Regions from separate parts of the Paenibacillus sp. strain BS8-2 genome, predicted to be linked through region 1. Evidence: a T-box and tRNA genes for the amino acid it is inferred to sense, from the RefSeq annotation. Region 1 holds a T-box; the other holds one or more tRNA genes.
What was found. The T-box of region 1 lies ahead of trpS (tryptophan--tRNA ligase). A T-box ahead of a tRNA ligase gene usually reads a tRNA of that ligase, here a tRNA-Trp.

Region 1 (15,594 bases):
CGAGTCGAAAAAGCATACTCGTTAAAGGAGGTCCTTCATATGCCAAGTTCAGTTGAAATATTAGATGCTATGGAAATAGCTGAAGTATTATATTTTCAATTTCGTAATGACGAAAAGAGTAATGCAGCCGTCGCTACTAGTCGTGTTATAGAGGAATTAAGAGATATGTTTTACAATGATGAAATTATTTATAAAGCAGCCATTCTAACGCAACTATCCATACTGAATAGAGATGACATAGCGGTCTCCAGGTATTTAAACAAATTTTTGGACACTCCAACTTATAATAGAATCCTTAATCAACTCTTTCAATTGCCCGAAGAAGGATATGTCCGAATGATAGATCGCACCGTTAAGAAGGTGCATAGTATAAGCGCTTTGGGTTAAGGATCAATTACGAATGGACAAATGATCGTCAAAAACAAGAAAAACCCTCATCGCGTAAGGGTTTTTCTTGTTTTTGATTCTGTTGTCAACTTGTCGATAATTTCAACTCGATAAAGAAACGACACTTCATCTTTGCGCTTTATCGTCTACGTTTATTCGTAATAATGCTCCTGCTCTTGGATAAGTACTTCTTCACCTGCTGATAATCTGCGCTTGCCACCCCGGCAAACAGCATATCGATGATCGTAAGCATGGCAATACGCGAACCCATTGCGCCGCTGCGGATGGAGATTTCGGGTGTGGAGATACTTAGAAGCGAATCAGCCTTCTCGGAGAGCTCGCTTTTGCTGTATCGGGTAATAGCAACGATGTGAGCGCCATTTTTCTTCGCGAGGTCCATAGCATCCAATATTTCTACCGTATCCCCGGAGTTGGAGATAAAGATAGCGACATCATCCTTGGACAATAAGGAGGCCGCGGTCAACTGGCTATGCCCATCCGTAAACGCATGGCAAAACTTGTTGATACGCGTGAACTTCTGTTCGGCATCCTGTGCCACCAAGCCGGAAGCCCCAATGCCAAAAAACATCAGACGTTTGCTCGTCTGAAGCGCCTTAATCGCACGAGCGACGGCCGCAGGATCGAGCACGCTTATCGTGTCTTCGATAGATCGTACATTGTTGCGTCCGATATTGGCGATAATGGTGTTTAAGTCGTCGCCAGGCTGAATATCGCTATATTGTTCGCCGCTCTCTTCGTCCATGGATCCAAGTGACGCCGAGATGCTGACAATGAAACTGCGATAACCGTTATACCCCATGGTCTTGCAGAAGCGCAGGACGGAGGCGTCGCTTGTTCGACTGCCCTGTGCCAGACTTTTGATCGATAAGTGCGGGATTTCTTCCTTATTCGCGAGGATATACTCGGCCACCAGCCGTTCGACTGGCGTGAGACTGTCCTTCCTGTCACGAATTTTAATCAATACGTTATCATTAATCGCCATATGACGTTACCTGCCGTTTCGTAGGTTTTATCGGCACTAAGAAGTCGGAATGAACGCATGCAGTCGCCATTTGACGCGCAGCCGCGTTACCTTATGTGGTTAAATAGTATACGCATTCCTGCTAATTTACAAGTGTTTGCATCGGATATGTGGACTTTTTTCCATTCGATCCAATTATAAAATAATATTTCAAATATTTTTATCATTTTGATATAAAAATTGCAACAATTATTGTTGAACTTTCTCTCCCTATGCTATAATCGGTATCAATTGACGGACATATACGCCATCATATTTGATCATAAAAGAGCAAAGGATGAGGGACATGGGAACAGGATTGAAAATCGCGATTATCGGCGCAGGCAGCACGTATACGCCTGAGTTGATGGAGGGTATTATCAAACGGAAGGGCAGCCTGCCACTGGTTGAACTCGCCCTGATGGACATCGATGAGCGCAAGCTCGACATCGTCGGAGGTCTGTGCGAGCGTATGGTGCAAGCTGCGGGGATGGACTGTAAGGTAGTGTGCACGATGGAGCTCGACGAAGCCTTGACTGGCGCCAGCTTTGTGCTTGGTCAGATCCGTGTCGGCAAGCTCCCTGCTCGCGTGCTGGATGAGAAGATTCCACTGCAGTACGATCTTATCGGACAAGAAACATGCGGTATCGGCGGCTTCTTCAAGGCTATGCGCACCATTCCTGTTATGCTCGACATTGCGAGACGGATGGAGCAGCTCTGCCCGGACGCTTGGCTGATCAATTTCTCCAATCCGGCAGGCATCATCACAGAAGCCATCTTGAACCATACGAATGTCAAGATGCTCGGACTTTGCAACGTTCCATATAATATGTACAAGAGCATTCGCGAAACGTTGGAGCTCCCGAATGCCGAGCTGACCTACGTCGGACTTAACCATTTGAGCTGGATTACAGAGATCCGTCAAGATGGAAAGGATTATCTGAAGGAAGCGCTCGACATGGGGCTGAACAGTGAATCTATGAAAAACATCCCTTCAAGCGGCTTCTCAAAGGAGCTCGTTCAGCTCGTTGGCGCGATCCCTTCCTCCTATATGGAATATTATTATTTCAAGGACAAGAAACTGAAGCTCCTTAAGGAAAGCGAGCAATCCCGCGGAGAAAAGTGTATGGACATCGAGGAGGAGCTGCTTGGCATCTACTCGAACGCGGAGCTTCATGAGAAGCCAGAGCTGCTGGCATCACGCGGCGGAGCGAACTACTCCGAGGTTGCGATCAGCCTTGTCGACGCTATCTACAATGATAAGCAAGAAGTACATGTCGTCAATCTGCTTAATGGCGGCGCACTTGATTTCATGGAAAACAATGACTCCGTCGAAGTTGCGGCCGTTATTGGCAAGGATGGCGCCAAGCCGCTTGTCATCGAAGGTTTCGACAATCGCCATATCATCGATTACATGCGGATGATCAAGGCGTATGAACGAGAGACTGTCGCCGCTGCGGTACAAGGCAGCGAAGAAGCGGCTATGCGGGCGCTTATGATGAACCCGCTCGTCGGCGATTACAATACGGCGCTAGCCTGCTTCCGCGAGTTGAAGGAAGCGCACAAGGATTATTTGCCCCAATTCACTAACGCGTAAGGAGCTGGATGAAGTCATGAGCAGGTACGTCATTGGCGTCGACGGCGGCAACAGCAAGACGGACTATTATCTATTCGACCTGGAAGGGACGTTCGTGGATCACATCCGATCCGGCACATGCAGCCACGAACAATTCCCGGAGGGTTACGCCAAGGCGTTCAGTGTAATGAATGAACAACTAACGGCTTTGTTACAACGGAATGGCTTGACCATGGCGGATATCGCCGCTGGCGCATTCGGACTGGCTGGCGCAGACATTCCTTCGCAGAAGTCACAGCTAAGCGACGTTATCGAGCGGCTAGGTTTTGCCCAATACGCCATGGACAACGACTCGTTCCTTGGTATCAAAGCAGGAACGGCCAAGGGTTACGGCATCTGCTCCATTAACGGCTCTGGCGTCTGCACAGGCGGCATTTCCCCTAGCGGAAGACGCCTTCAGGTCGGCGGTGTAGGCAGCGAACTGGCAGGTGACGAGGGCGGCGGCTTCTACTTAACGCGCCGCGTACTCCGTGCCGTCTATGACAGCTTCTACCGCTTGGGACCAGAGACAGCGATGACAGAACCCGTTATGACCTTAATTGGCGCCACGTCCAAAGAAACATTCATGGATCGCGGCCTCGAGGGATTGGTTGCCCGGAGTTTGCCCTACACGGAGATCGTCACAACGCTGCTAACAGCAGCGGAGCAAGGCGATCCGGTCGCATGGAGCATCGTTGACCATTCCGCCCGGCAGCTTGCCTATTCTACAGTGGGCTGCATCGGACATCTCGACTTCCACGATGATGAGCCCGTTGACGTAATCATGGCCGGTTCCGTATGGGCGAAGGCGGCTTCGCCAGTGATGCGCGAGTGCTACAAAACATATGTAACAGAGATGACGGGACGTGCGTGTACGTTTATTTTGCTGCAAGAGCCTCCTGCAGCCGGCGCAGTGTTATGGGCGCTCGAGCTGGCTCTCGGCGCTCCCGTAGATGCCGCGCTAAGAGCCAAAGTCATCGGCACTGTCAGCTGATGTATTGAAACAGTTGCAACACAAGCAGGGACTGCCCTACAAGTCATTCGGGATGACTTGCGGAGCAGTCCGTTTGGCGTTCTTACAACTTCTAAGTTTCGACCTGCAGCAACCGTCGTTCAAACGTGGAAATCTTCTCTCACCAGATCCGTATTGATACCAATTGCCGCGCGACTGCCTTCACCAGCCGCCATAGCCGTCTGGGAAGGAGCAATTACCACCGTATCGCCTGCCGCATAGACTCCCGAGATGTTCGTTCGCCCCATGCCATCCGTTATGATACCTCCCTTCTCGCTCATTGCGCATCCAAGCTGTTCGCCGAACGGCGATGCTTGCCGCCAATACGGCGAGAGGAAACCGCCTGTACGGAAGGACTCACTCCCATCCTCGAAACGTACGGCTCTAAGCTGCCCATTGGCTCCAAGCAATCCGGCAATTCGGCGCTGCGAAACCGCAACCCCTCTGCTTGCTAGTGCTCGACACTCATCGTTGCTCAGCGACCTCGACTGCCCGTTGGTGCATACCAGCAGGTCTCGGCTCCACTGATAAGCAAGCCGCGCCAACGAGAACGCGTCGGAGCCTTCTGCAATAACGACCAATGGCTGATCACGCAGCTCCCAGCCATCGCAATACGGACAATTAAACAAGCTGCGCCCATACAAAGAAGACGCACCCGGAATATCGGGAAGCGTCTCCTTAAGACCCGTTGCAAGGAGCAGCTTCCTCGCCCGATACAGGGCTCCGGCGCCGTCACGGAGCAAGAAACCTCCCCCTGCAAACGGCGACACGGTCCCCATTCGTCGGTTGATCTGGTGGACGCCGCGATATCGAGCGACCTCCTCCTTCGCTATTCTCCTCAGCTCCTGCGGCGAAACGCCATCCCGTGTCAGAAAGCCATGCGTATGTCTCGTTACCGCATTACGCGGCTTATCATCATCAAATATAAGCACACTACGTCTGGCTCTGCCAAGCACAAGCGCCGCGCTCAAACCTGCAGGACCGCCGCCAATAATTGCGCACTCTGCATCCATCGCCATCTCTGCCCTCCACAATCCAGCTGGCGTTAACGATACGCCGATCTCTTATATATATCGCCTGCCTGCCGCCGACATGCTCGGAATGTAGGTGTAAGCTACAGAAGACAAGGTAAGAGAGCGGATTCGCGGGGAGCGAGCGTTACATACCGTCCTGCAGACGAAATGCTAAGCCTTCTAGTCAGGTCGGGCGAATGAGCGTGAAACGTTCGCCAAGCGCGGCGTAATCGTCACCTGCCAAACGACTGACCGGCTTTAAGGCATCCGGATCGATCTTGCCATCCCGGTAAATCCGCTCGTCGACATGGAAACGAACAACTCGGCCAATCAACAGATCCGTTGACGGCACGCCTTCACCTTGCGCATCCAAGGTGCCGCCAAGCTCGATCGCTTGTTCCAACACGCACTCGAGTCGGAACGCCGCTTCCGCCACACCAGGGACGGCTATACCTTCACTTGGGATCCTGGTCAGTCCCGCCAGTTCCACCTCGCTGACATCTGATGCAACCGGTGCAGCGGCCGCATTCAACGCTTCGATATATCTTTCATCCGCGACATGGGCTACGAATTCCCTGCGAGCGATCGCATTGCGCGCTGTGTCCTTCTGCACGCCGCCGGTCTTGCGCTGGACCGACACGGCAATCATCGGCGGATCCGACGACACGATATTGAAGAAGCTGAAGGGAGCACCGTTTAGGACACCATCCTCCGACAACGTCGTAACGAACGCGATTGGCCTTGGGATAATACCGCCTATAAGCAGCTTGTAGTTATCCTTCGTGCTTTGAGAAGCCGGATCGATCGATATCATGACCATCACCCTTTCGCGAACGTTTGTTTGAACCAGTCAGCAGCGGCATGTGCTTCCGCACTGGTCAGTTGATGGCCGAATCGATCCCATCTCACTTCCAGATCGGCACCAGCGCCTTGAAGCAATCCATCCAGCTCACGCGTCTCGGATGGCGCACAGATGGGATCATTTTCACCCGCCGCGATAAACACCGGAATACCTGTTAGATCTGGAAGCTTGAGACCGCGTATCGGAACCATAGGGTGATGCAAGATGGCTCCCTTTAGCGAATGCTCATAGTGGAACAACAGGCTGCCAGCTATATTCGCCCCATTGGAGTACCCTACCGCTACAATATTGTTGCGATCAAATCCGTATTCGGCGGCGGCAGCATCTAAGAATTGGTGGAGCTCATGCGTACGGAAAACCAGATCCTCCAAATCGAATACACCTTCGGCCAATCTCCGGAAGAAACGCGGCATTCCGTTTTCGAGAACTTTGCCGCGGACGCTTAAGATGGACGATCCGGGGGAGATCAGCTCCCCAAGTCCCAGCAGATCCTTTTCGGTGCCGCCCGTGCCGTGGAGTAGGAGCAGAACCGGGGCCGTTTCGTCCTTGCCCTTTATAAACAGATGCAGCATATTCAACGTATCGTTACTCATGACGACTCACACCCCTTCCAGTTCGCGCACTTCAAATGGTGTCAGCAACGCTTCGATTTCGCCGCGATGTTGCTCGTACCATTCTGGCAGCATCAGTTTCTCGCCCAAATGTTCGACTTCTTCGTCCCGTGCGAAGCCCGGAGGATCCGTAGCGATCTCGAACAGGATTCCGCCTTCCTCTCTGAAGTACAGCGCGTTAAAATATTGTCTATCCACGATCGGCGTCGGCTGATAGCCGCTAGCCGCTACGTGATTTCGCCAGAGCGCATGCTCCGCATCATCTTTGGCTCTCCAAGCGATATGATGAACAGTGCCATGTCCGCCATGACCTTGCGCCATCGCTGTAGCATTCACATCGATGATGTTGCCGAGATCGCCGAACGAGCGGTAGCGTACATAACCGGCGTCTTGGCCTACTTTCGTCAAACCCATCACGTTTTCGAGCAGGCTGCCAGTCGAATCCGGCGCTCCGCTGAACAATACCGCCCCGCCAAACCCTTTGATGGCTTTGTCTGCTGGCACACCGCCGAACGACCATTCGCTGTTTGCCCCATCAGCACGGGCCACAATCTCACCGCGCAGTCCATCCGGATCGCGGAAGCCTAAATATTGTTCGCCAAATCGCTCCGACTCTTGCACTTCTACACCGAGTCTGGCAAGGCGTTCGCGCCAGAATCCGAAAGCCTCTTCCGGAACGACATACGTCGTGATGCCGACTTGACCGCCGCCGATGACCCCTTTGCGCGAATCTTTCCATGGGAAGAACGTAATGATCGTGCCTGGGCTGCCAACTTGATCGCCAAAGTACAGATGGTAAACTTCAGGAGCGTCGAAGTTGATCGTTTTTTTGACCAATCGAAGTCCAAGAATGCCCGCATAGAAGTCCGCTGTCACTTGTGGATCCCTTACAAAAGCCGTAATGTGATGAATGCCTGCCGTTTGAGTTTGTGATTCGTTCGCCGCCGATTGACCTTGTCTGCTCAGTTCTGTCATGGTTATCAAACTCCTTTGTATTAGTTGGTATTTGTGTATCTTAATATTAAGATATGTGTTGGCTTGAAGCAGTCCTTTCAGCCATGTGCGACTACTTGAAGGACTGCTGAGCGAACTTGCCTAACTTCTTAAGCAGAGTACTTGCTAATGCCTGTTCTTCGGCAGTTAATCCGCCTGTTGCTTCTTCAATGCATATCGTATGCGCCGGGAACACCTCTTCGATAAAGCGGCTTCCTTCGTCAGTAATTTCGCCATAGATTAAGCGTCGATCTTCTTTGGATGCGCGCCTGCGACACAGCCCTTTTTTCTCCAGCTTGTCGATAACGTAGGTAATGTTGCCGCTGCTCATAAGTACCTTTCCGCCGATTTGTTGAAGCGGCTGCGGCCCACGATGATACAGCATCTCCAGCACACCGAACTCGGTCCGATTCAATCCATGACTACGAATATCTCGATCGGTATGCGCATTGATCCACTGGCTGGCTCTCGATAGCGCGATGTAGAGGTCCAGAGAGACATTCGATTTCACAGCATCCTTGTTGTTCATCTCGTTTGGTTCGCTCAATTGTTGTTCGTTGCCATCCATCTTATCTGCTCCTTTCCTTCAAAATCAATTATCTTAAATTAAAGATATCAGAATAGAGATGCCATGTCAACACCTTTGCACCGCCCAATTTACTACGATATTCGCAATTAGTGCCGGAGCCTATACGCATGGTATAGACCCCGTATATTCCTCGACTCTAATTGTTCCAATCAAGCCTGCGCCGGAACGGTATCACCTTCAACCGACGGCAGTGATGAATCAGGTTTAACTAACGCGTGCCGCTCCCACTTGCGGCTGCGCCAGCGGAAGTAGAAGATAATTGCACGCAGCCATTCGTCCGCTGCGATCGCCAGCCAGATGCCCGGCAAGCCCATATCGAGCTGGAAGACGAACAGATAACCAAGCGGCAGACTCATCGCCACCATGGAGAACGCCCCGACATACAGCGGATACTTGGCATCGCCCGAAGCACGAAGCGAGTTGACGATAATAATGTTAATGGTGCGTCCTGTCTCCAGAATGAGCGCATACAACAACACCTGCGCTCCGAGACGGAGCACCTCCGGATCATCCGTGAAGAAGCCAATTAACGGCTCCCGCAGAATGACGACAACGACCAGCACCAGCAGCGTGCCAATACTAGCTGAACGAACACTCATCCAGACACGTTTGTACGCATCGTCCGGGCGACCGGCTCCGACCAACCTGCCCACCATAATGGATGTACCCATGCCCACCGCAAACGCGAACAAATAAATCAGCATGGATATGTTTGATGCGTATTGCTTTGCAGCAAGCGCGGCATCGCCCAGATAAGTAACATAGGCCAGGAATACGATCTGACAGCTTTGATACATGACCTGCTCCAGTGCGGAGGGGATGCCGATTCTTAATATTTTGCCGACATACTCCTTCGAAAGGTTCAGATAATAACTGAACTTGATCCTTATTTCCATGACGCGATACAGCAGCCAGAAGAACACGACTACCGCAATCAAGCGACTCGCGATCGTAGAGATTGCTGCACCTTCTACACCTAACGCCGGCATACCCCAATGACCGAAAATGAGCGCATAATTGCCGATGATATGAATCACGTTCATCCCCAGAGCAACAAACATCGCTTCCTTCGTATAGCCGTGCACGCGAATAATCGCCGCGAGAGAATTAATAATCGCCTGCAAGAAGATGGCGCCGCCGACGATCTTGAGATAACTATGCGCGTACTCGTACACTTCGCCTTGCAAATTAAGCGAGCTCAGCAAGAAACCGTTAAACACCACGAAACCAATACTGAGCAAGATCCCGACGAGCAAATTCAACGTTACCGCCAGCGCCGATATTCTTGCGGCTTCAAAGAACTTTCTGGAGCCAATATATTGCGCGACGACAATCGACGCGCCGTTGCCTATAACCTCCAGCAACAGAATCGCGATATGCAGGTATTGATTGGACGCGCCGACGCCCGATACCGCATTATCCGATATTTCGCTTAACATAAACGTGTCCGCAATGCCCATCATCATGAACAATGCCACTTCCAGGAAAATCGGCCACGTCAAATAGAACAACTTAAGATCCTTTGAACGCTCCCCGCTGCCAAGGACTTGTTGCCCCGTATGTTCTCCCAATCCCTTCACCTTCATCCTATGTCGTTTCTCTATATGTGTCTGACGTATATTAGCATAGAATATGTTCTTGCGCATCTGGCAAAATACAGATTAACAAAACATTCAAATCTTCGTTGTACGATCTATGGCAATCGAGAACATTTCGATCATCATCACCAGCGGTCGCCTGCACCTTGACTGCTCCCCGAATAACCGTTATGCTTATGAGCAATTACACGAATACAGTTACAGCCATGAGAAGAAAGAGTACCTTAATAGCGGATGCTCGCAGCGAGCCGGCGGTTGGTGGAAGGTCCGGCGCATACGCATAAGAGAATGGCTCTTCTCGCTTCGGTCCGAACCCCACTTTAGGAGCAGTAGGCACCGACGGCAACTCCCTCCGTTATCTCGGGGAGACTTGAACGCGGTCTCAGCTTGCAATTGGCTTTGCTCGGTTCATGGCTAAGAGCGGCCCGGGTGGGCCGAATTCGGGTGGTATCGCGGAGCATACGCTTCGTCCCTTTTATACAAGGGACGGGGCGTTTTTTTATTGCCTTGCGATGGGATCCGAAGCATTAATAATCCATAGAAATGAGGGATATCCATGACAACCAAACGTTTCTTATCCGGCATCAAGCCAAGCGGCGATCTTAACATCGGCGGCTACGTCGGCGCTCTGCGCCAATTCGTAGCTATGCAAGAGGATGGCGAATGCTTCTTCTTCGCACCCGATCTGCATGCCGTTACCGTACCACAAGATCCTAAGGAGCTTCGCGAGCGCTCCCGCCAGATCGCCGCGCTCTACATTGCAGCAGGCGTCGATCCGGTCAAAAATGCCATCTTCATGCAATCGCATGTGTCTGCTCACGCGGAGCTCGGCTGGTTGATGGAAACACAGGCGCACTTCGGCGAGCTTAGCCGCATGACGCAGTTCAAGGACAAGTCGGACGGCAAAGACACCGTCAGCTCGGCGCTGTTCACTTACCCGGCGCTTATGGCCGCGGACATTCTGCTGTATCAAGCGACTCATGTGCCAGTCGGCGACGATCAGAAGCAGCATCTTGAGCTGACTCGCGACCTTGCGACTCGCTTCAACAACCGCTTCGGCGAGACGTTCACCGTACCGGAGCCGATGATTCAAGAAATTGGCGCACGGGTTATGGGACTCGACGATCCATCAAGCAAAATGAGCAAAAGCAACCCGAACCAAAGCAGCTATATCCTGCTGCTCGACGAGCCGTCGGTCATTCGCAAGAAGTTCTCGCGCGCCGTTACCGACTCCGACATGAACGTCCGTTACGACTGGGACACAAAGCCAGCCGTCAGCAATCTGATCGAAATCTACTCGATATTCGCTGGCGAATCGATCGCGGATGTCGAGAAACGCTTCGAGGGTCAGGGCTATGGCACCTTCAAGAAGGAATTGGCTGAAGTCGTCGTCGCCAAGCTCGCACCGATCCAGCAAACCTACGCTGAACTCGTTCATTCCGAGGAGCTGGATCGTATCCTCAAGGATGGCGCGAACCGTGCGGCCGAGATCGCAAACCGCACATTAAACAACGCCAAACAAGCCATGGGTTTCTTGACGTTCTAACGAAACGATACAAGGGTTCGACGCACATGCTAGGCATGTGTATCGAACCCTTGTTTCTTTCTCATCGGCCTGCCGACTCCCACCATCGCTTGGTCGGATATGCGTCGCCCGTAAGCGGCACACTCTCCCCGATCATCGGAGTTGTAATACGAACGCCTTTGCGCGCAGCCTCCTTCGTCACTCGAATGGCAGGATCATCCCAGGTGTGGAGCGCAAGCGTAAAGCCGCCCCAATGAATCGGCAGCAGCAGCTTGCCCCGAACATCCTCATGCGCTTGCACAGTCTGCTCCGGCAGCATATGAATGCCTGCCCACTTTTCGTCGTATTGTCCACATTCCATCATCGTCAAATCGAAAGGGCCGTAGCGCTCCCCGATCTCCTTAAAGTGCGGGCCATATCCACTGTCTCCGCTAAAGAATACGTTCTCCTCGCGCCCCCGTATCACCCATGAACACCAAAGCGTGCCATCTCGGTTCGACATCCCTCTACCCGAGAAATGTCTTGCAGGCGCGCAGGTCAGCTTAAGACCTCCCGCTTCTCGTTCCTCCCACCAATCCAGCTCCGTGATTCGCGAAGGCTCGACCCCCCAGCGTTTCAAGTGTGCACCTACGCCAAGCGGCACATAGAAGTGACCAACCTTATGACTAATTCGCTTTATCGATGGATAGTCCAGATGATCATAGTGATCATGCGAGAGCAGTACCATGTCTATCTTAGGCAAATCGTCCAGCTCCATAGGGAGCTTGCCTCCATAGCGTTTGCCACCGACGATCGGGAACGGAGACGGCGCTCGTCCGAACATGGGGTCAATCAGAACTGTCAAACCATCTAGCTGGAGCAGCGCCGCCGAATGACCGAACCAGATCACGCGTGGACTGGCAGAGCTGGATCGCAAATCCGCTTCTCGCAGCGGAATGAATGGAATAGCCGTACGAGGATTGCGTTCCGGACTTCCCTTTAGAAATTCCCACGCCGTTGGAAGCATCTCTTTGAACCCTGTCAGCATTTTGGTTTCGATGGGATAACGGAACTTAGCACCATCATAATGCGACAGTCCATAATACCGCTCGCGCTCCGCCTTCGTTGGCTTACCGCCAAAGACAGGCAAAGCTTGCACCAGCATAACGACAGCGAGTACAACAACGATAATAAATACAACAATTATGGCTGTAATCATGTTTCTCCTCCATCTATCTCATCACTCGTCGATATCTCTAAGTACTATCCTAGACTTTCGACAGGGTAAAAGTAAAGAGCACCTCCTTCGGCTAACCGCCGCAATACGCACAAAGCAAAAAAAGCCCCGAACGTTCGTAAGAACATACGTCAGGAGCTTAATTGCAGCCAACTATCAAGACATGCAGCGCTATTCTGCAGGCTGGTTATCCGCATAATGTGCCATGGCATCTCGCATGAATAGGGATAACCCTTCTCCAAATTGATCGATGTTCCGCGTGAATCGCACATCGTCCACGTACATTTGACCAAGTCCTTTGAACGCCTCAAGCGAATACGATCCCATCTTGTTCAGCAGCTTAAACCATTGACCAATAGCAGCTTGCGCCGTTTCGGATGCGGGATCCTCTTGGCGCACTTCCGCCAGCTTGTGGTAGAGCTCATTCATTTCGTCTTGGAAAGCCTGCATCTTGCCATCGACTTGCATCTTTTTCATTTTCTTATTGGATTCATCGACAGCCTGATCGCCCCAGCGCTCTCTTGCCTCTTGTTCGTAGGGGTTGCTGCTGAAATCAAATCCTTTAAACTTCTCTTTATTGGACATCGTTACTTCTCCTTTCGCATGTTGGATTGTGCGCTCCACAGTGAGCAGCAGTTGATCCAGCTGGCTCCTCTTCTCATGAAGCATCTCCTGATGCCGCTTAAGCGCCTCCAGCCGATCGAACGATTCGCTCATGACGATCTCTTTGATTTTTTTCAAAGGAAAACCAAGCTCTCGAAAAAATAAAATCTGCTGCAAAAGCTCCAAATTTCGCTCTGAATACACGCGATAACCTGTGTCCGTCAACTGATCAGGAATAAGTAGACCTATTTCATCATAATGATGCAGAGTACGCACACTGATTCCGGTCAGCTCTGCAACTTCTTTTACCTTCACTTTGCCCCGTCCTCCTTTCTGCTTTTTACTTTAAAGTATCACGTAACGTGAGAGTCAATACGTTCTTCAAAAAAATATACAGAGACTCTTACTCTCGTTTCATCCCTTAATAAACTCTTAATAGAATCTTCCACAAAAACGACGATTGTCCGGCTTCATTCACCCAATCCAAGTGGCATTGCCGCTTATACAATATACGAGGTTCGCAAATATAATAGACGGAGGGATGACAACTTGTCTATCCTGGAACAAGTGAAGGAAGTACTGCAAACAAAGGATGTATTGAGTCTCGCCATTAGTTTTGATAATGGACGCACAAGCAAGATCAGCCTTGATGATGAAGGTCTCACGGATGCAATTCTCGAGCAACAACTCGCTGCTATCGACTGGAATTCTGTCGCCGAAGTAAACTTCGAAGTGTTGGATGACCAAGAGGATGCAGACGATAGTGACGACGACGACGATGATGACGATAATGACGACGATGATGACGACGATGATGACGACGATGATGACGACGATGACGACGATGATGATGACGATGATGATGATGACGACGATGATGACGACGATGATGACGACGATGATGACGACGATGACGACGATGACGACGAGGACTAGTTAATTGAGGTATTGAGCGTCTGGTCCTCATATGCTCCTTATCTTCATCGTTATTCCAACAGCGCTTTCAGCCGCTTGCAGGCCGGAAGCGCCTTTGGTCGTTGCACCGATATTTTAATAGCTTCACTCACGTTTTAATCCTTCCACCGTCGCTTCGACGAATCGCATCATTCGCTTATGCATGATAATAGCGAATTGATATGCCAAAAGAAGCGCCGCTATCCCAGCAGCGCTCCATCTATTGGCATTCACTTTGACACGTTAGCCCATTCCCTCTTCTCCGCCCCGCTCCCTGGCGATCGGCTGCTCGAGTGTCTGCTCAGCCGGCGAATCCACTCTGCTCGTTCTCGGGTTCTCCCATACATCCTGAATATTGCCAGAGACATGACTCCAAGTGAAATTGTCCTCCGCGAGCTTGCGACCGCTTAGCCCCATCTGTCTGGAGTCACCGATATTGGACAACATCGCGTTGATTTGGGTTGCATACTCCGCCGGATCCTCCGGATTCTGGATGATTACGCCGTTGTTGTTTCGGATAATTTCCGGGTTGCCGCCGCGCGCGGTAGTTATGAGCGGCAGCCCCGCTGCCATTGCTTCATAGTGCACGCGAGCAAGCGGTTCTTCCCAAATGGACGTACAGACGAAAAGATCCGCCGCGCAGAACCACTTATGCACATCGCTCGCCTGTACGTACCCGGTCGTCTTGACCGGTAGCGGCGACGTTTCCGCCATGGTGCGAAGGTAAGCGATATAATCGCTGATACGGTTGTCGCTGTACCATGCTGCGCCAACGATGACGAGCACCGCATCAGAATGTTTGATCTGGGACATCGCACGCACCAGTACATGCGGTCCTTTGTTACGGGACAGGCGCCCAACGAACAGGATAACCTTTTTGTTGCCAAGACCATGCAGGGAACGAATCTCTTCCCTGTCGCGCAGCGCCGACTGAGAGAGCTTCCATGGGGCGAATCTCCCCAAATCTACTCCAGAGTAGATCGTACGGATTTTCGCTTCGGCCTGCGGATAATCCTTACAGATCGCTGCGCCGATATAATTGCTGATCGTAATAATCGTATCCACTCGTTCCACAACCGCATCGCCTTCTTCCTTGGCCAGCTTCTGCGGATTAAACATATCGTTGTGCATACTCAATACAATACGAGCATTCGGCATCGCTTCCGCCACCGGCATAACTAGTCGAGGTCGATTAAAGATATGAACGACATCGTACGACTCACTGCTTGCCTCCAGATAAGGGAGCACATGACTCATATAAACCTCAAGCATCCCATTCGACTCAAAACGCAAGTACCGGACGCCGTCCACTCTCTCGTCGCTTGGCAGCTCCGGATCGTCTCGACCGATTACCGTGATAGAATGGCGCGCCTTCAGCAAGCCGACCACGCCGCCAATATAAGTCTGGATGGCGCCGCCCCTAATATTCGGAACCGGCAGCTTCTCCGTGCATATCATCAGAATGTTCAAATGAAGACCTCCCCACCAACGTCATACTCGGACGATACGCCGTTAGAAATAGCTTCACGCCGGCCTTTTGCGAACGACTTCTCCATGGTTTACTTGATTTGACACCGCCTGCGGTCTTTTTGCTG
Region 2 (15,594 bases), 1.9 Mb from region 1:
GAGTGACTCTGCGCCGAAAATGTAACGGGGCTAAACACACCACCGAAGCTATGACATTGCAGCTTGCTGCATTGGGTAGGGGAGCGTCGAATATGGGTTGAAGTCAGACCGTAAGGACTGGTGGACTGTATTCGAGTGAGAATGCCGGTATGAGTAACGAAAAGACAAGTGAGAATCTTGTCCGCCGAAAGCCTAAGGGTTCCTGAGGAAGGCTCGTCCGCTCAGGGTAAGTCGGGACCTAACGCGAGGCCGAAAGGCGTAGTGGAAGGACAACAGGTTGATATTCCTGTACCACCGAAGATTGTTTGAGCAATGGGGTGACACAGAAGGGCAGTGACGCCGGCTGATGGAATAGCCGGTCCAAGCAGTGAGGCTAGTTGGTAGGCAAATCCGCCAACTATAAGGCTGGGCTGTGATGGGGAGCGAAAATTGCAGTAGCGAAGGTCATGTACTCCGGCTGTCGAGAAAAGCCTCTAGTTAGATCTAGGTGCCCGTACCGCAAACCGACACAGGTAGGCGAGCAGAGCATGCTAAGGCGCGCGGAAGAACTCTCGTTAAGGAACTCGGCAAAATGACCCCGTAACTTCGGGAGAAGGGGTGCCTCGGTAGGGTGAATAGCCCGAGGGGGCCGCAGTGAAAAGGCCCAAGCGACTGTTTAGCAAAAACACAGGTCTGTGCGAAGCCGTAAGGCGAAGTATACGGGCTGACGCCTGCCCGGTGCTGGAAGGTTAAGGGGAGCGGTTAGGGGTAACCCGAAGCTGTGAACCGAAGCCCCAGTAAACGGCGGCCGTAACTATAACGGTCCTAAGGTAGCGAAATTCCTTGTCAGGTAAATTCTGACCCGCACGAATGGCGTAACGACTTGGGCGCTGTCTCAACGAGAGATCCGGTGAAATTTTAATACCTGTGAAGATGCAGGTTACCCGCGACAAGACGGAAAGACCCCATGGAGCTTTACTGCAGCTTGATATTGGACTTTGGTACGATCTGTACAGGATAGGTGGGAGCCTTTGAAGCCTGAGCGCCAGCTTAGGTGGAGGCGCCGTTGGGATACCACCCTGATCGTATCGGAGTTCTAACCTAGTACCGTGAAACCGGTACGGGGACCGTGTCAGGCGGGCAGTTTGACTGGGGCGGTCGCCTCCTAAAATGTAACGGAGGCGCCCAAAGGTTCCCTCAGAATGGTTGGAAATCATTCGAAGAGTGCAAAGGCATAAGGGAGCTTGACTGCGAGACCTACAAGTCGAGCAGGGACGAAAGTCGGGCTTAGTGATCCGGTGGTACCGAATGGAAGGGCCATCGCTCAACGGATAAAAGCTACCCTGGGGATAACAGGCTTATCTCCCCCAAGAGTCCACATCGACGGGGAGGTTTGGCACCTCGATGTCGGCTCATCGCATCCTGGGGCTGAAGTAGGTCCCAAGGGTTGGGCTGTTCGCCCATTAAAGCGGTACGCGAGCTGGGTTCAGAACGTCGTGAGACAGTTCGGTCCCTATCTGTCGCGGGCGCAGGAAATTTGAGAGGAGCTGTCCTTAGTACGAGAGGACCGGGATGGACGTACCGCTGGTGTACCAGTTGTTCCGCCAGGAGCACCGCTGGGTAGCCAAGTACGGACGGGATAAGCGCTGAAAGCATCTAAGCGTGAAGCCCCCCTCAAGATGAGATTTCCCAGTATGTAAGACCCCTTGAAGACGACGAGGTTGATAGGTTCGGGGTGGAAGCACAGCAATGTGTGGAGCTGACGAATACTAATCGGTCGAGGGCTTATCCTACACGCTTATCTGTTCATACAAACGATAAGCAACAGCTTTAAGGTTCAGCAAACCTTTCGTATCCAGTTTTCAAGGTACAACAACCTTGAAAGTAACCATATTCCCTGATAGCTCAGTTGGTAGAGCACTCGACTGTTAATCGAGTTGTCACAGGTTCGAGTCCTGTTCGGGGAGCCATACAGAGAGGTGTCCGAGTGGTCGAAGGAGCACGATTGGAAATCGTGTATACGGCAACGTATCGAGGGTTCGAATCCCTTCCTCTCTGCCAGTAAGGCCCGTTGGTCAAGGGGTTAAGACACCTCCCTTTCACGGAGGTAACAGGGGTTCGAATCCCCTACGGGTCACCAACTTCTCAAAAAAAAGACTTGCAATCATATAAGAAAACATGATATGATATGAAAGTCGCTCAACATGGAGGATTAGCTCAGCTGGGAGAGCATCTGCCTTACAAGCAGAGGGTCGGCGGTTCGATCCCGTCATCCTCCACCATAATTTTTACTTAACGACGCGGGGTGGAGCAGCTCGGTAGCTCGTCGGGCTCATAACCCGAAGGCCGCAGGTTCAAATCCTGCCCCCGCAACCAATTACCTTCGGAGATATCCGAGAAAATGATGTGGAGCTGTGGTGTAGAGGCCTAACATGCCTGCCTGTCACGCAGGAGACCGCGGGTTCGAATCCCGTCAGCTCCGCCATTATAACATCATCAGGCTCGGTAGCTCAGTTGGTAGAGCAAAGGACTGAAAATCCTTGTGTCGGCGGTTCGATTCCGTCCCGAGCCACCATATTTCAATTATGCCGTTGTAGCTCAACTGGTAGAGCAACTGACTTGTAATCAGTAGGTTGGGGGTTCAAGTCCTCTCGACGGCACCATGTTTTTTGGAGGATTAGCGAAGTGGCCAAACGCGGGAGACTGTAAATCTCTTCCTTCGGGTTCGGTGGTTCGAATCCATCATCCTCCACCAGTTTTTAGGGGCATAGTTTAAAGGTAGAACAAAGGTCTCCAAAACCTTTGGTGTGGGTTCAATTCCTGCTGCCCCTGCCAGATTTACTTAATGTGTGTTTCATGGCGGTCGTGGCGAAGGGGTTAACGCACCAGTCTGTGGCTCTGGCATTCGCGGGTTCGATTCCCGTCGATCGCCCCATATTCACACAATTGAAAAAAATGTTGGGGATTAGCCAAGCGGTAAGGCAACGGACTTTGACTCCGTCATTCTCAGGTTCGATCCCTGAATCCCCAGCCATTCTTTGCGGAAGTGGCTCAGCGGTAGAGCATCGCCTTGCCAAGGCGAGGGTCGCGGGTTCGATTCCCGTCTTCCGCTCCAATATTTATCTGGCGCCATAGCCAAGTGGTAAGGCAGAGCTCTGCAAAAGCTCTACCCCCAGTTCGAGTCTGGGTGGCGCCTCCACAACCCCATAATGTGCGGCCTTAGCTCAGCTGGATAGAGCGTTTGACTACGAATCAAAAGGTCAGGAGTTCGAATCTCTTAGGCCGCGCCATAATTACTCTTTACCAAATGTTTAACTTGCCGGTGTGGCGGAATGGCAGACGCGCGCGACTCAAAATCGTGAGGGAAACCGTGGAGGTTCGAGTCCTCTCACCGGCACCAACCATGAAACAAAGCTCTTGGGATAATAATCCTAAGAGCTTTTTTGTTACATTTTAGCGATCACGGTTCTCGCATATTCCGACGGAGACATACCCGTGAAGGACTTGAAATGTCTCGAAAAAGTATGAACGCTGCTGTAATGAAGAAGATCGGCGATTTCGGTGAAATTATGCCGCTGCTCGCGGATCATTTTTTTGGCTTGTTCGATTTTCAGCTTGCGATAATACTTCATGATTCCTTCTCCGGTTTGCGCTTTGAAGATCGTTAGAGCATGGCTCTTGCTTAAGTTAAAGGTTTTGTACACTTGTTCAAGCCGGATCTCACCGTATAGATGCTGCTCCATATAGACGAGCATCCGGTTAACCAGCTCGGCTTCGCTTCGCTGCTTGGTCGGCGCGGACAGCCGTTGCTCTCGCTTGGTTAGATCATTGGTCTCCCTTAATCGGATGAGAAACATCTCCAGATAGAGTTTGATCAATTGTTCCGAACCGATAGATGCATCGGCGCGTCTCGTAAGTGTATGATTTCGTGGATCGTCGAAGGGAGGATGAAAGGCGGCAAAGCCGTTCTTCATCAATTGAGCCAGCATCTCGCACTCAGAATTATTTAATGTGAATATTTTATTTTCAAAGAAAGCCATTTCCTTGGAGTGGCAAACAAACGATATAATGATGACGTTTGGCGCAATTCTCCTATTGGCCCACACGCCATGAAATTCGTTCGGTTTATGGAAGATGACATCACCCTGATGCAGGCAATAACCTTCCGTATCCGCAAACACTTCAATTTCCCCTTTGTCTACATACACAAACTCCCAGAAGTCATGTTTCTCCCCTTCGAATGCGAAATCCTTGGAAAATTCAAAATAATGAAGGGATATGATGTCCTTCACTGAAAAAGTCTCTTGAAGTCTTGTTCGAACGAACGGATCATCTGCCACTTTATTTGCAACCTCCGTTGATGCTTCATCTATCTTCTATTATATCATGTTCAAGTGTGGACTTATTGCAACTTTTAATGGACTTTTTGCTAAAGAACAATACGATTGCAGAGAGTAAACTGGAGAGGAACAGGCAGGTGCTAGGCGAAACTTGAATCGTAAAATGGGGGAATAGATATGAACATCTTGGCGGTAGGATGTCATCCGGATGATTTGGAGATTGGCTGTGGAGGGACATTGGCAAAGTTGTCTTCTTGTGGTCACAAGGTAACGATGGTTCATGTAGCCAATGGGGATAAGGGGCATAAGATCATTCCTCCAGAAGAGCTTATTCAGATTAGGCGGCTGGAAGCTAAAAAGGCAGGCTCCTTGATCGGAGCCGAGGTGATTAGCTTGAATATACCTGATCTGTTGGTCAAGTCGGACCAGGACGAGCTGATTGCGAAACTAGTTAAATTAATTAGAGAGACGAGGCCGGATTATATCATTACACATCCGCCTGAGGATTATATGAAGGATCACATGGAGGTTTCCAAAGCGGTGTTCGATGCCAGCTTCTCGGCTACGATACCCCATTATAACCTTGATGATGGAATAGATACTCATGACAAAGTAGCACCAATCTATTATATGGACACGTTGGCAGGCGTGGGATTCCATCCGACCGAATATGTGGACATCTCCGATCATATCGGCGTGAAGATCGAGATGAATAACAGCCATCAGAGCCAGATCAAGTGGTTACACGAACATGACGGAATCGACTTTCTGGATTTCGTGCGCACGGTATCCAAGTTTCGCGGGCTTCAGTGCGGCAAGGCTTATGCGGAAGGTTTCACGCAGTGTCAAGCATGGCCAAGGTTGACTACAGCGAGACTGCTTCCCTAGCAGAATCGATCCATTCGATGGGCATATTGGATCAATAAATCAAAGAGGAGTGTGAATGTGCATGAATTTTGCGCTAACGGTCAAAGGATCAATGTTGGAAGGTTTCTACCCTGCGGGATGGGATATGGAGAAAATCGATCGTTGCTGCGATAATTCGCCTGAATCGATCGGGGAGTGCCAGCCATTCTGGAATGATCAATTTCAGCCGATTCCTTGTGAAGAGGTAGCCGAGTTCGATGTGAAGATGGGGCATGAGATCGCATGGCAAATCCGCAAGAGCAAAGAAGAAGGACGCAAGGTTGCTTTTATACTTCCGGCGGGTCCAATGGGCATGTACAAATGGGCGGTTTATTTCCTGAAGGAATGGCAAGTGGATTGCAAACATGTATATGGCTTTAATATGGACGAGTGGAGCGATGAAGCGGGCTGGACGTTGCCGTCCGACAACCCTGGCTCCTTTCAATATGCAATGGAGCATGCCTTTTACGGACCATTGGGAGAATATTCCGTGCCCGTAGAACAACGACACTTTGCAACCGCCAAGACGCTTCCGACTTATGCGGAGAAAATCGCGGCCTTGAAAGCGGAGGGAGCGGAGCTCATCACCGTATTTGGAATTGGGCGCATGATGCATATTGCATTCTGGGAGCCGCACTTTGGCGGCGAATACGCAAGCGATGCGGAATGGAGCAAAGTAACACATCGGATCGGAGCGCAGCTTCATCCGCTTACAATTGAACAAAATGCGATTACTAGCTTTAAGAGTCGGACGACGCTCGTGCCTTGCCGGGCCAACACGATTGGACCAGGCTTGTTCCTACAGTCGGATTACATCATAGGCGGCTGCGACGGGGCACTTGGGAGAGGCATGCAGTGGCAAGGTCTCTCTCTGTGGACGACATTGCGACACGGTCCGGATCGGTGGCTCCCCTCGACGTTTATGCCGACCTTGCCGGGCAAGTTGTTTTTCCTGAAGGAGCTTGCGGGTCCGCTCGGTGCGGATTTGAACTAAGCGGCGTCTATTAGATCTAGTGCCAATATGTGACAAAGTCAGGAATGGCGATGCAGGAGAGAATCTCCATCAGCATCGTCATTTTTCTATTTTTTCTGTTGTTAAATCGTACTGGTGAATCAGCATATTCGTTTCCACTGCATGACGCTTGTCGTTGAGTGCGATACATGATTGAGAACAAAGCTTGGCGTGCCGAGGCAGTCGTATAGCTTCAGCGATCCATTTCATCACACGTAAGGAAGGAATACGCTCTCTCGCGTAGAATGGTATGGTATCGGAGAAGGAGGCTGTCGCATTGAAATTTGTCTATTCGATCCGCACGATCCTGATTGCAGGATTCTTGGCGGTTATGCTGCCGACTCTCTTATTTATGATGATCAATCATTTCTACGCCAGGGATATCGTACGGGACAAAGTCACGGAGACATACCGCAATACGCTAGACATATTTGTAGGGCAGACGGATGATAATCTGGACGAGATTACCAATTATTTGCTTAAGATGTCCATCTTAGATGTGGATGTTGGCATGCTGATGTCGTTTCCGATGAGCGACGATTTGTATACGCTTACAAAGATTCGGATTGATACGAAGTTGAAACGAGACGTTGATATCTATAATGTGATCGACAGTGTGTTCTTATATCACGACAATGATATCATTTTGGGTACAAATAGCGATTACAACAATATGCAAGAAATTATTGAAACACATATGAAGGAACGAGTCGCAGGTATGGCAACTCAATCGGCAGATATGAGCCGAAGCTGGGCAGTGCGTTATGATCAACGAATGCCGGGTGAGTTCTTCTTGATCAATAGTATTGAGGTTACAACGGGGCTGCATATCGGGGCGTTGATCCGGGTGAAGGATATCAACGAGCGGCTGCTCAAACAATGGAGCGATGGCGTTATAGGTAATACGGGCATCTGGCTGCGCGAGGATGAGCAGCTTAAGAAGCTGCTAACGGAGGATGAACCACCGGTAGACACGGCATCGACTCACATCACGGATGCAGCCTATCAGACGCTTAGTAACCAAGACAATAAGAAATCTTATCTCGTGATGAATCGTCCAAGCCGGGTAGTGCCTGTCGCTTATCAGGTAATCGTACCGGAGGCCACGCTTCTCAAGGAGCTTTTTTTCTTCCGAAATGTTTCGTTGTTTGCTCCGATCGGTCTGCTGCTCATGCTGACTTTATACCTTATCTTTATTCGACGTATGCTGTTCAAGCCGATGCAGGAATTGATTTTCGGGATGAGAAAGATTGCGCTCGGGATACTCGATGTACGACTTAAGCGGGGCAAAACAATTGAGTTCGAATTTCTAGGCGATACCTTCAACAAGATGGCGGAGCAGATCAAGACGCTAAAGATCGATGTATACGAGGAGCAGCTTCGCGTCAAACAAGGCGAGTTAAGACAGCTGCAGGGGCAGATTAACCCGCATTTCTATATGAACAGCTTGAATATTATCTATAACTTAGCGGCCCTTAAGGATACGGAATCAGTTAAGAAAATGTCGCTGCACCTGGCGGACTACTTCCGATTCATCATGCGTACGAATTCGGACATGATCACTCTCGGTGAGGAGTTGTCGCATATCGGCAACTATATCACGATTCAACAGATGAGATTTCCCGATAAGCTGGTCTGTACGATGGAAGTCGATGAGCAATCTAAGCAGGCACCGATTGCGGCATTGACGCTCCAGCCCTTTGTGGAGAATGCTATTATTCACGGATTCAAGAACAGGCGCAAGTTATTCGATATTCGGATCACCGCCAAACGCAGTGGTATAGAATCGGAAACGAGCTTCTTGACCCTCACAGTATCGGACAACGGCGCAGGCTTCGGAGAAGATGTGCTTGAGCAGTTGCAGCAAAAAAAGGTTGTGCGACATGATAGCACCGGTGGACTAGGCATCATGAACGTCATAGACCGAATGAACCTCTTATATAGTGAGAAGGCGACCATTACGTTCTCGAACCGTGAAGATGGCGGTGCGCATATTGCGATTACGATTCCATTAGGCAAGCAAAGGGGAGCTGCCGATGTTTAATTTGTTGATTGTCGACGATGAGGATATCGCGATACGGGGTATTAGGCTCGGCATCGATTGGTCCGAGACTGAGATTGCGGAGATACATACTGCTTACGATGCCGAGGAAGCTAAGGAACTGATGCAGCAGCATCGCATCGATATCTTATTGTCCGACATCGATATGCCAGGTGATAACGGCATTGAGCTGCTTCGTTGGGTTAAGGAACATAAGCCGGATACGGTGACCTTGTTCCTGACGGGTCATGCGGATTTCGTTTACGCGCAGCAGGCCGTTCATCTCGATTGTTTTGATTATTTGCTTAAACCGATTGATCACGGACAATTAAAAACATGTATCGAAGCAGCGGCGCAGAAGGTCAAGGAGCAACGGCAACTCGACGTGATCAAGGAGACCTATGCGAACGTAAAGGATCAGTGGCGCAGGCAGCGCCCCGCATTGGTTGAGCGGTTCTGGCAAGACTATCTCCATTACCGTATTTCGGCGAGTGCTAGCCAACTGAATCCGGCGCTCGCGACGTATGAGATCCCTTTGCAATCAGTTAGTCATGTTCGAATGATTGTGTTAAGCATCGAGGAGTGGAGGGAAGAGTGGTCGGCGAGAGATGAAGAAATTATGACATATGCAGTAAAGAAGGCAGCCGAAGAGATTATATTAGAGGATCGGACCGGAACCGTTGTACAGGAGCCCAATGGTATGCTCTATGTAATTGTCTATCATTCAGAATCGGACGATGAAATCAAGCTGGAAGCGCGTTGCCGCCATTTGATCGTACAATGCCGGGAGCTGCTTCATTGTCAGTTATCTTGTTATCCAGGGGATGTTATCACACTGCAGGATGCACGGTCGGAGCTGCAACGGCTGCTGGAGCAGGAGAAACATAATGTTAGTCAGGGCGGCTCCGTGTGGTTCCGAGCTGAACGATCAAATCTTAGACGAGTTGGCTCGGGCGGTCCTTTGGAGTTCCCATTCTCCGATTGGAGCTCGTTACTGTCATTAGGTAAAGCGACGGAGCTGTCTTATCGGATCGATGAGTGCTTCGATCGATTACTGGAGAGGAACGCGGATTACACGGTTCTGTCATCGTTCTACTATGGTTTCATGAATATGTTGTTCAGTTGGCTGAATGAGAGGACGATTCAAGTGTCCGACATATTCCCTGGGAACGAGTGGGAGGATGGTGCGGCATCGCTTAAGTCTATTGCAAAGCTGCGTGCTTGGACACATCGGATCTGCACGATGGCTGCTTCCTATTCGTCAGAACAAGGAAAGTCGGTGTCCATTGCAGTCGAGAAGGTACAGCAGTACATGAAGGAGCATCTCCATGAGGACTTCAGCAGGGAGAAAGCGGCGGAGCTCGTTTATTTGAATGCCGCTTATCTATCGAGGTTGTTCCGCAAGGAAACAGGCTCAACGCTGACCGATTATCTTGTTGAACTCAGGATGGCTAGAGCCAAGACTGAGCTTGCGAATACCAATCATCGGATTAGCGATATTGCCGTTGCGGTGGGTTATACGAACTTCTCGCATTTCTCGCAGGTATACAAGCGAGCCACTGGTTTGACGCCCCAGGAATACAGGAAAAAATATCAGCGCCTTTAGCAAAATCGGATACAGCTGAATAGAAGAAGTCACAACGCCGACAATGCGGTCATTACGCCGACAGCTGTCGGTCTTTTTTTTGCTTACAATTACATTAACAAGAGAGAGGAGGAGAGGCGATGGCGAATCTCCGCAAATACTGGATGTTTTATCTGATGATGCTGCCTGCAGTCGCCATCTTGATTATCAATAACTACATCCCGATGTTCGGCATTCTGATCGCATTCAAGAACATCAATTACACAGATGGTATCTTAGGAAGTCCATGGTCGGGTCTTCGGAATTTCGAGTACTTGTTCAAAACAAAGGATGCTTGGATCATTACCAGGAACACGCTCCTATATAATGGGGGATTCATTGTACTTAATATCATCGTACCGCTGGCATTTGCCATCATGCTTAACGAGATGCGAAACCGCTTTCTCGCAAAGCTGCATCAGACGATTATGTTCCTGCCTTATTTCCTATCGATGGTGGTTATGAGTTACCTGGCGTTCGCTTTCATGAGCGATGAACACGGGTTTCTGAATACAACCGTGCTGCCGATATTGGGGCTTGAGGAAGTAAAATGGTATTTCACCAAAGAGGTATGGCCGTACGTGCTTCCGCTCGTCAACACCTGGAAGTGGGTCGGTTATTATACCGTCATCTATATGGCGGCGATTATCGGAATCGATGAAGAATATTACGAGGCAGCCACGATTGACGGAGCGAGCAAGTGGAAGCAAATGACACGAATAACGATCCCGTTAATTATGCCCGTTATCATCATTATGACGCTGCTTCAGATTGGCCGTATCTTTAACGCCGACTTCGGTCTGTTCTTCCAAGTTCCCCGAGAATCGGGTGTATTGTTCCCGGTTACGAACGTAATCGATACGTATGTGTATCGCACGTTCCTGACAGTTGGCGATATCGGATTATCTTCGGCAGCCGGTCTATTGCAATCCGTTGTCGGATTTACGCTCGTTTTCTTATCCAATTGGGTCGTCAGGCGAATTAACAAAGATAACGCATTATTCTAGGAGGCGGAGAGCATGGAAGCACCGATTATGGAGAAAGCGCCTAGCGCCTCCAATCCCAAGAACCGATTGTCGTTGCCGGCCTCGGCAGGTATACAAGTATTCTTTATCCTATACTCGCTGCTTTGTATCATACCGGTCATCCTGATCATTATGGTATCCATCAGCGATGAATCGACGGTCGTACGGGAAGGCTATCAGTTCTTTCCTACCAAATACGACTGGGGTGCGTACGAGTTCCTGTTTGCGGACGCGACGCAGATCATTCGCTCTTATGGCGTTTCGATATTCGTAACGGTCGTTGGCACTTTATCGAGTCTAATCATTATGGCGTTGTACGCCTATCCCATCTCTCGAAGCGACTTTCCACATGCCAAACATTTTACGTTTTTTGTCTTCTTTACCATGTTATTCGGCGGCGGACTAGTACCTTGGTATTTGGTCTATGTACAGATGCTGGATCTTAAGGATAACATCTGGGCGCTTATTATGCCCTTGGTGATCTCGGCTTTCTTTGTCCTCATTATGCGAACATTCTTTATGACGACGATTCCGACGGCTGTACTGGAGTCAGCCAAAATAGACGGAGCAGGAGAGTTAACCATCTTCCTCCGAATTGTTCTCCCATTATCGCTCCCAGTGCTGGCGACGGTTGCACTGTTCCAGACGCTCACGTATTGGAATGACTGGTTTCTCAGTCTGGTGTTCATCACCAAGGACGCCAATATTACGGTTCAATACTTGATGTATAAGACGATGCTAAACATCCAGTTTCTAGCCAATAACAGCACGGCAGCAGCCGCGATTCAAGCTGCTGGCGGCACCTTCCGCTTTCCGAGCGAAACTGTACGGATGGCGATGGTCATCATCGGGATTGGGCCGATCATATTCGCTTATCCATTCTTTCAGAAGTATTTTGTCAAAGGCTTGACGGTAGGAGCAGTTAAAGGTTGAAGTGGTTGGTTGTTGTTGGCTTGAGCTAGCAAAGCTAGTTAAGCATATAATCATTATTCCGATCGGGAGGTCATTGCGATGACAAAGAAGAACAAAAAAAAATGGGTATCGCTGCTCTTGTTCACCATGATAACGGCCCTCATTGTATCCGCTTGTTCGAGTAATAACAAAGGAACGGAAACGGAAGCAACGAAAGAGCCGGATAAGCCGGCTGCTACGAAAGAAGCTGCGGACAATACAACGGAAGAGCTTAAGCCACATACCTTAACGCTGGTATATCCGGGTACACCGCAAAAGGATGAAGCCGTCGTAGAAGAGGCGCTTAACAAACTTCTGACGGAGAAAATCAATGCGAAGATCGACTTGATGCCGATTGACTGGGGCGCATGGGATAACAAAATCAATCTGATGATCGCGGGACGCGACGTCATCGATATTTACTTTACGGCACAATGGAACGGACACGCCAATAACGTCTCCAAAGGAGCGTTTATCCCCCTTAACGATCTAATCGAACAATACGGCCAAGGGATCAAGGAAACACTGGACCCTGCATTCCTCGAGGGAGCCAAGATCAGTGGTAAGAACTATGGCGTACCGACAAACAAGGAGCTTGCATCTGCAGGCGGTATCGTATACCGCAAGGATGTTACGGATGAGCTTGGCATTGACATGAGTCTCGTTAAAGAACCTAAGGATCTGGACGCGGTATACGCTGTCGTGAAGGAAAAAAGACCGGATCTTGTACCGCTGTATACGACAGGCGCAGTGTTTAATGCCCATTACTTCGGTAACTATGATTTCTTAGGAGATTCTACGATCCCTGGAGCGCTGCTCAAGGACGGAACGGCCACTGCAGTTGCCCCGGTAGAAGATTCGGCAAGGTATCTTGAGTATCTGGAGCTGGCACGAGACTTCTATGTGAAAGGTTATATCAATAGTGATGCGGCGACGACTCAGGTTGCTTCCGCAGACGCTTGGAATGCGGGCAAAGTATTCTCGACGATCGAGCCAATGAAACCAGGTAAGGATGCAGAGATTGCTAGCGCTGCAGGTATTCCGGGCAAAACAGCACAAATCATCATGACGGAGAAGACGGTTGCGACTTCCGAGACGGCTGGTTCCATGCTGGGTATCTCCTCGACCTCGACGAATCCGGAGCGGGCGATGATGTTCATCAACCTGCTGCATACGGACAAAGAGATCAACAACCTGTTGAACTTCGGCATTGAAGGTGTTCATTACACACGCAGCGGAGAAATTATAACGCCTACTGACAAAACAGTAGATTATTCTCCCGGATCTGCTTGGATGTTCGGCAACCAATTCCTCAACTATGTGTGGAATACGGAAGCACCTGATAAATGGGAGCAATTCAAAGCCTTTAACGAAGGCGCAATTTCATCTCCGGCACTCGGCTTCGTCTTCGACAGTGAACCGGTCAAATCCGAGGTCGGTGCGCTTGCGAACGTGATTCGCCAGTTCCAGAAGGCGGTAGAAACAGGCTCCGTCGAGACGGAATCAGGTCTGAAGGATTACCGTCAAGCACTTAAAGATGCGGGTATCGATAAAGTGATCGCCGAGAAGCAGAAGCAATTCGATGCTTTCCTTGCTTCGAAGTAATAAACAAGTTGTGAAAAGCAGGGACTATCCCTCGGTCATTGTGCAGATGACTGAAGGGTGGTCTCTTTTCTTATTCTGGGCAGAAGCTGTATACACGATGTAATTTCTAGTTCTGCTAGGTCGATCCGCAACTTCAGTGGTGATTATTGCGTCAATAGAAGTGACTAATTTTGGAATAGAGGGGATAATCATGAAAAGAATGACCGTTCTCTTAGTTGGAGTTTCGTTATTATTGGCAAGCTGCACAAATACTAACGAATCAATCAATCGCAATACGCAGCAAACAGAGATACCTTCCAAGGCAACGGCTACCTCTCAGGTAACGCCTGTATTGCCAAGCCCTACGATGGCAACAACCCCTGTGCCGACATGGATTGCAGAAGAAGATGAGCCGATCAAGCTTCTTTCCATGGAGGGTGGATTCCAGCTACGACTGGGGGACAATGAACGTGCAGATGAATGGTATACAACAACGATGGAAAACGGTACGGCTTATTCTGTTCATATCGTCACAACAGAAGACCCAGGGAACGGCGAAGGTATCTTTGCCCGCACCGCAATCGTGGTCCACCCGGAGAGCGGAACGTTCCGCTCGTATCCGTTGTTTCGGGCTAATACAGATAACAGCTATGCCCTGCATTCGATAGCCAAGGCATACGGCTTCGTTGATGACCGCAGTCTGATGTACATATCCGTCCATAACGATAATGAGCAGCAAGATACTTATTATTATAGCGCCAATAAACTGGATATTTTGACAGGCGAGGTCACGGAGATCATCCCTCGAATCAAGGAATTCGAAGATATTTCGGATTCTGAGCATTTGGCGAAAGGTTGGATAACAGAGACCGGAGAAACACTAATGTTGAATAGTTACTCAGAAGGTAAACTGTGGGCATTAGATTTTTCGAACGAAGAGTTGTCGCTGCTGCCAATCAGTGCGAAACATCATTGGCCATTCTATATGACATCTGTATCACCGGATGGAGAAAGAATCTGGCACTTTGATAGCGAGAATAATCGATTTGTACTGATAGATAACGATGGAGGGACTCTTACTTCATTACCTATCCGTTCTGACGCAGATCGAGAGCAGGTTGGATGGTTCTTCTGGAGCCCGAATGGCAAATACGCGGTAAACTATCCTTCGTCGACAACCAATAAAAATAACGTAATCCATGAGAATTCTGAATTTGTCACCAAAGCGATGGATCGTATAACCTTCTACGACCGAGAAGGGGGTGGCAAATCTGTGATTTATGACAAAAGCTCCAGTCCCTATGTAGAAGTCGCCGGATGGCTGGGCTCAGAAGACGAATATGCGGTGCTTCGATTTTACGATCTAGAAGGGGATCAAGGAGTACGAGATATCGTAAATGAAAGCTACACACTGTTCGAGGTGGAGAGTGGTCAGAGTATCGGACTTAAAGAAGGAAAAGCTGGAGATGAGATGAACCAGTATGAACCGGTCATATCCTTCCAGAGTCGCTCAGGTATTGAGGAGCCCGTATTGTTGGTGGACCGGGAATCCCAGCAAATTGTTATGCTGAGCGAGCGCGGTGATTGGATCGTTGACAAGGAGCAATCAAGCCGCACGATGGCTTGGATCCGGCAGGACGAGACAGGAGAGAGTGTATTCGTATCGTGGACGAAAGACGGTTCGCTCACAGATATACAAGAACAGCGCATTGAACAAAGCTCGAACAATGGGATTTTGGTGGGAGAATCGTGGGTCGCGTTGCAGGATATGACTTATATAAGAGTGGATTGATGTATTGCTTTTTGACACTGAACCTTTAGAATAGAAGTATATGGTATAAAACGGTTAAAGATGGAGGAGTGGCATGGCGCATCAGCGAATGATACCCGCAATCATATGCAGTAGGAAAATGCTTACGCTTGCCCTCCTTTCTTCTATTGTAATAGTGAACGGATGCGTTGCTTCATCGGAAAATGAAAGCGCTTATCAGGATTCGTCTCTGTCTGAAGCGACTGGCGATACACACGATATATACTCAATTAAGTTTGTATATACGGGAGCAGTCCAGAAGGATGAGCTTGAAGTAGAGGCGGCAATCAACGAATATTTGAGCGGCAGTGGGAAGCTGGAT

Region 2: it encodes a tRNA-Trp, which carries the amino acid that the T-box ahead of trpS (tryptophan--tRNA ligase) is inferred to sense. The anticodon was not compared.

Annotation. Positions count from the first base shown of each region.
Region 1 is NZ_CM137010.1:1,915,549-1,931,142, reverse strand. Features, by position in the region: gene ACX1C1_RS08480 (deaminase domain-containing protein) at 1-25, shown strand, start outside; gene ACX1C1_RS08475 (hypothetical protein) at 40-387, shown strand; gene ACX1C1_RS08470 (MurR/RpiR family transcriptional regulator) at 527-1,390, opposite strand; gene ACX1C1_RS08465 (6-phospho-beta-glucosidase) at 1,716-3,005, shown strand; gene ACX1C1_RS08460 (N-acetylglucosamine kinase) at 3,022-4,017, shown strand; gene ACX1C1_RS08455 (NAD(P)/FAD-dependent oxidoreductase) at 4,137-5,048, opposite strand; gene ACX1C1_RS08450 (flavin reductase family protein) at 5,233-5,862, opposite strand; gene ACX1C1_RS08445 (alpha/beta hydrolase) at 5,868-6,482, opposite strand; gene ACX1C1_RS08440 (VOC family protein) at 6,510-7,496, opposite strand; gene ACX1C1_RS08435 (MarR family winged helix-turn-helix transcriptional regulator) at 7,588-8,043, opposite strand; gene ACX1C1_RS08430 (MATE family efflux transporter) at 8,253-9,674, opposite strand; T-box leader at 9,899-10,178, shown strand; gene trpS (tryptophan--tRNA ligase) at 10,258-11,247, shown strand; gene ACX1C1_RS08420 (MBL fold metallo-hydrolase) at 11,309-12,424, opposite strand; gene ACX1C1_RS08415 (MerR family transcriptional regulator) at 12,614-13,360, opposite strand; gene ACX1C1_RS08410 (hypothetical protein) at 13,595-13,981, shown strand; gene ACX1C1_RS08405 (glycosyltransferase family 4 protein) at 14,243-15,469, opposite strand; gene ACX1C1_RS08400 (CotS family spore coat protein) at 15,420-15,594, opposite strand, start outside.
Region 2 is NZ_CM137010.1:6,176,754-6,192,347, reverse strand. Features, by position in the region: rRNA gene ACX1C1_RS26880 (23S ribosomal RNA) at 1-1,772, shown strand, start outside; tRNA gene ACX1C1_RS26875 (tRNA-Asn) at 1,874-1,949, shown strand; tRNA gene ACX1C1_RS26870 (tRNA-Ser) at 1,953-2,040, shown strand; tRNA gene ACX1C1_RS26865 (tRNA-Glu) at 2,045-2,119, shown strand; tRNA gene ACX1C1_RS26860 (tRNA-Val) at 2,186-2,261, shown strand; tRNA gene ACX1C1_RS26855 (tRNA-Met) at 2,279-2,355, shown strand; tRNA gene ACX1C1_RS26850 (tRNA-Asp) at 2,388-2,464, shown strand; tRNA gene ACX1C1_RS26845 (tRNA-Phe) at 2,479-2,554, shown strand; tRNA gene ACX1C1_RS26840 (tRNA-Thr) at 2,567-2,642, shown strand; tRNA gene ACX1C1_RS26835 (tRNA-Tyr) at 2,651-2,734, shown strand; tRNA gene ACX1C1_RS26830 (tRNA-Trp) at 2,741-2,814, shown strand; tRNA gene ACX1C1_RS26825 (tRNA-His) at 2,839-2,914, shown strand; tRNA gene ACX1C1_RS26820 (tRNA-Gln) at 2,939-3,013, shown strand; tRNA gene ACX1C1_RS26815 (tRNA-Gly) at 3,020-3,094, shown strand; tRNA gene ACX1C1_RS26810 (tRNA-Cys) at 3,105-3,178, shown strand; tRNA gene ACX1C1_RS26805 (tRNA-Arg) at 3,193-3,269, shown strand; tRNA gene ACX1C1_RS26800 (tRNA-Leu) at 3,298-3,379, shown strand; gene ACX1C1_RS26795 (helix-turn-helix domain-containing protein) at 3,426-4,271, opposite strand; gene ACX1C1_RS26790 (PIG-L deacetylase family protein) at 4,497-5,207, shown strand; gene ACX1C1_RS26785 (6-phosphogluconolactonase) at 5,269-6,219, shown strand; gene ACX1C1_RS26780 (sensor histidine kinase) at 6,515-8,281, shown strand; gene ACX1C1_RS26775 (response regulator) at 8,274-9,884, shown strand; gene ACX1C1_RS26770 (ABC transporter permease) at 10,004-10,909, shown strand; gene ACX1C1_RS26765 (carbohydrate ABC transporter permease) at 10,922-11,860, shown strand; gene ACX1C1_RS26760 (ABC transporter substrate-binding protein) at 11,939-13,483, shown strand; gene ACX1C1_RS26755 (NHL repeat-containing protein) at 13,674-15,254, shown strand; gene ACX1C1_RS26750 (ABC transporter substrate-binding protein) at 15,328-15,594, shown strand, end outside.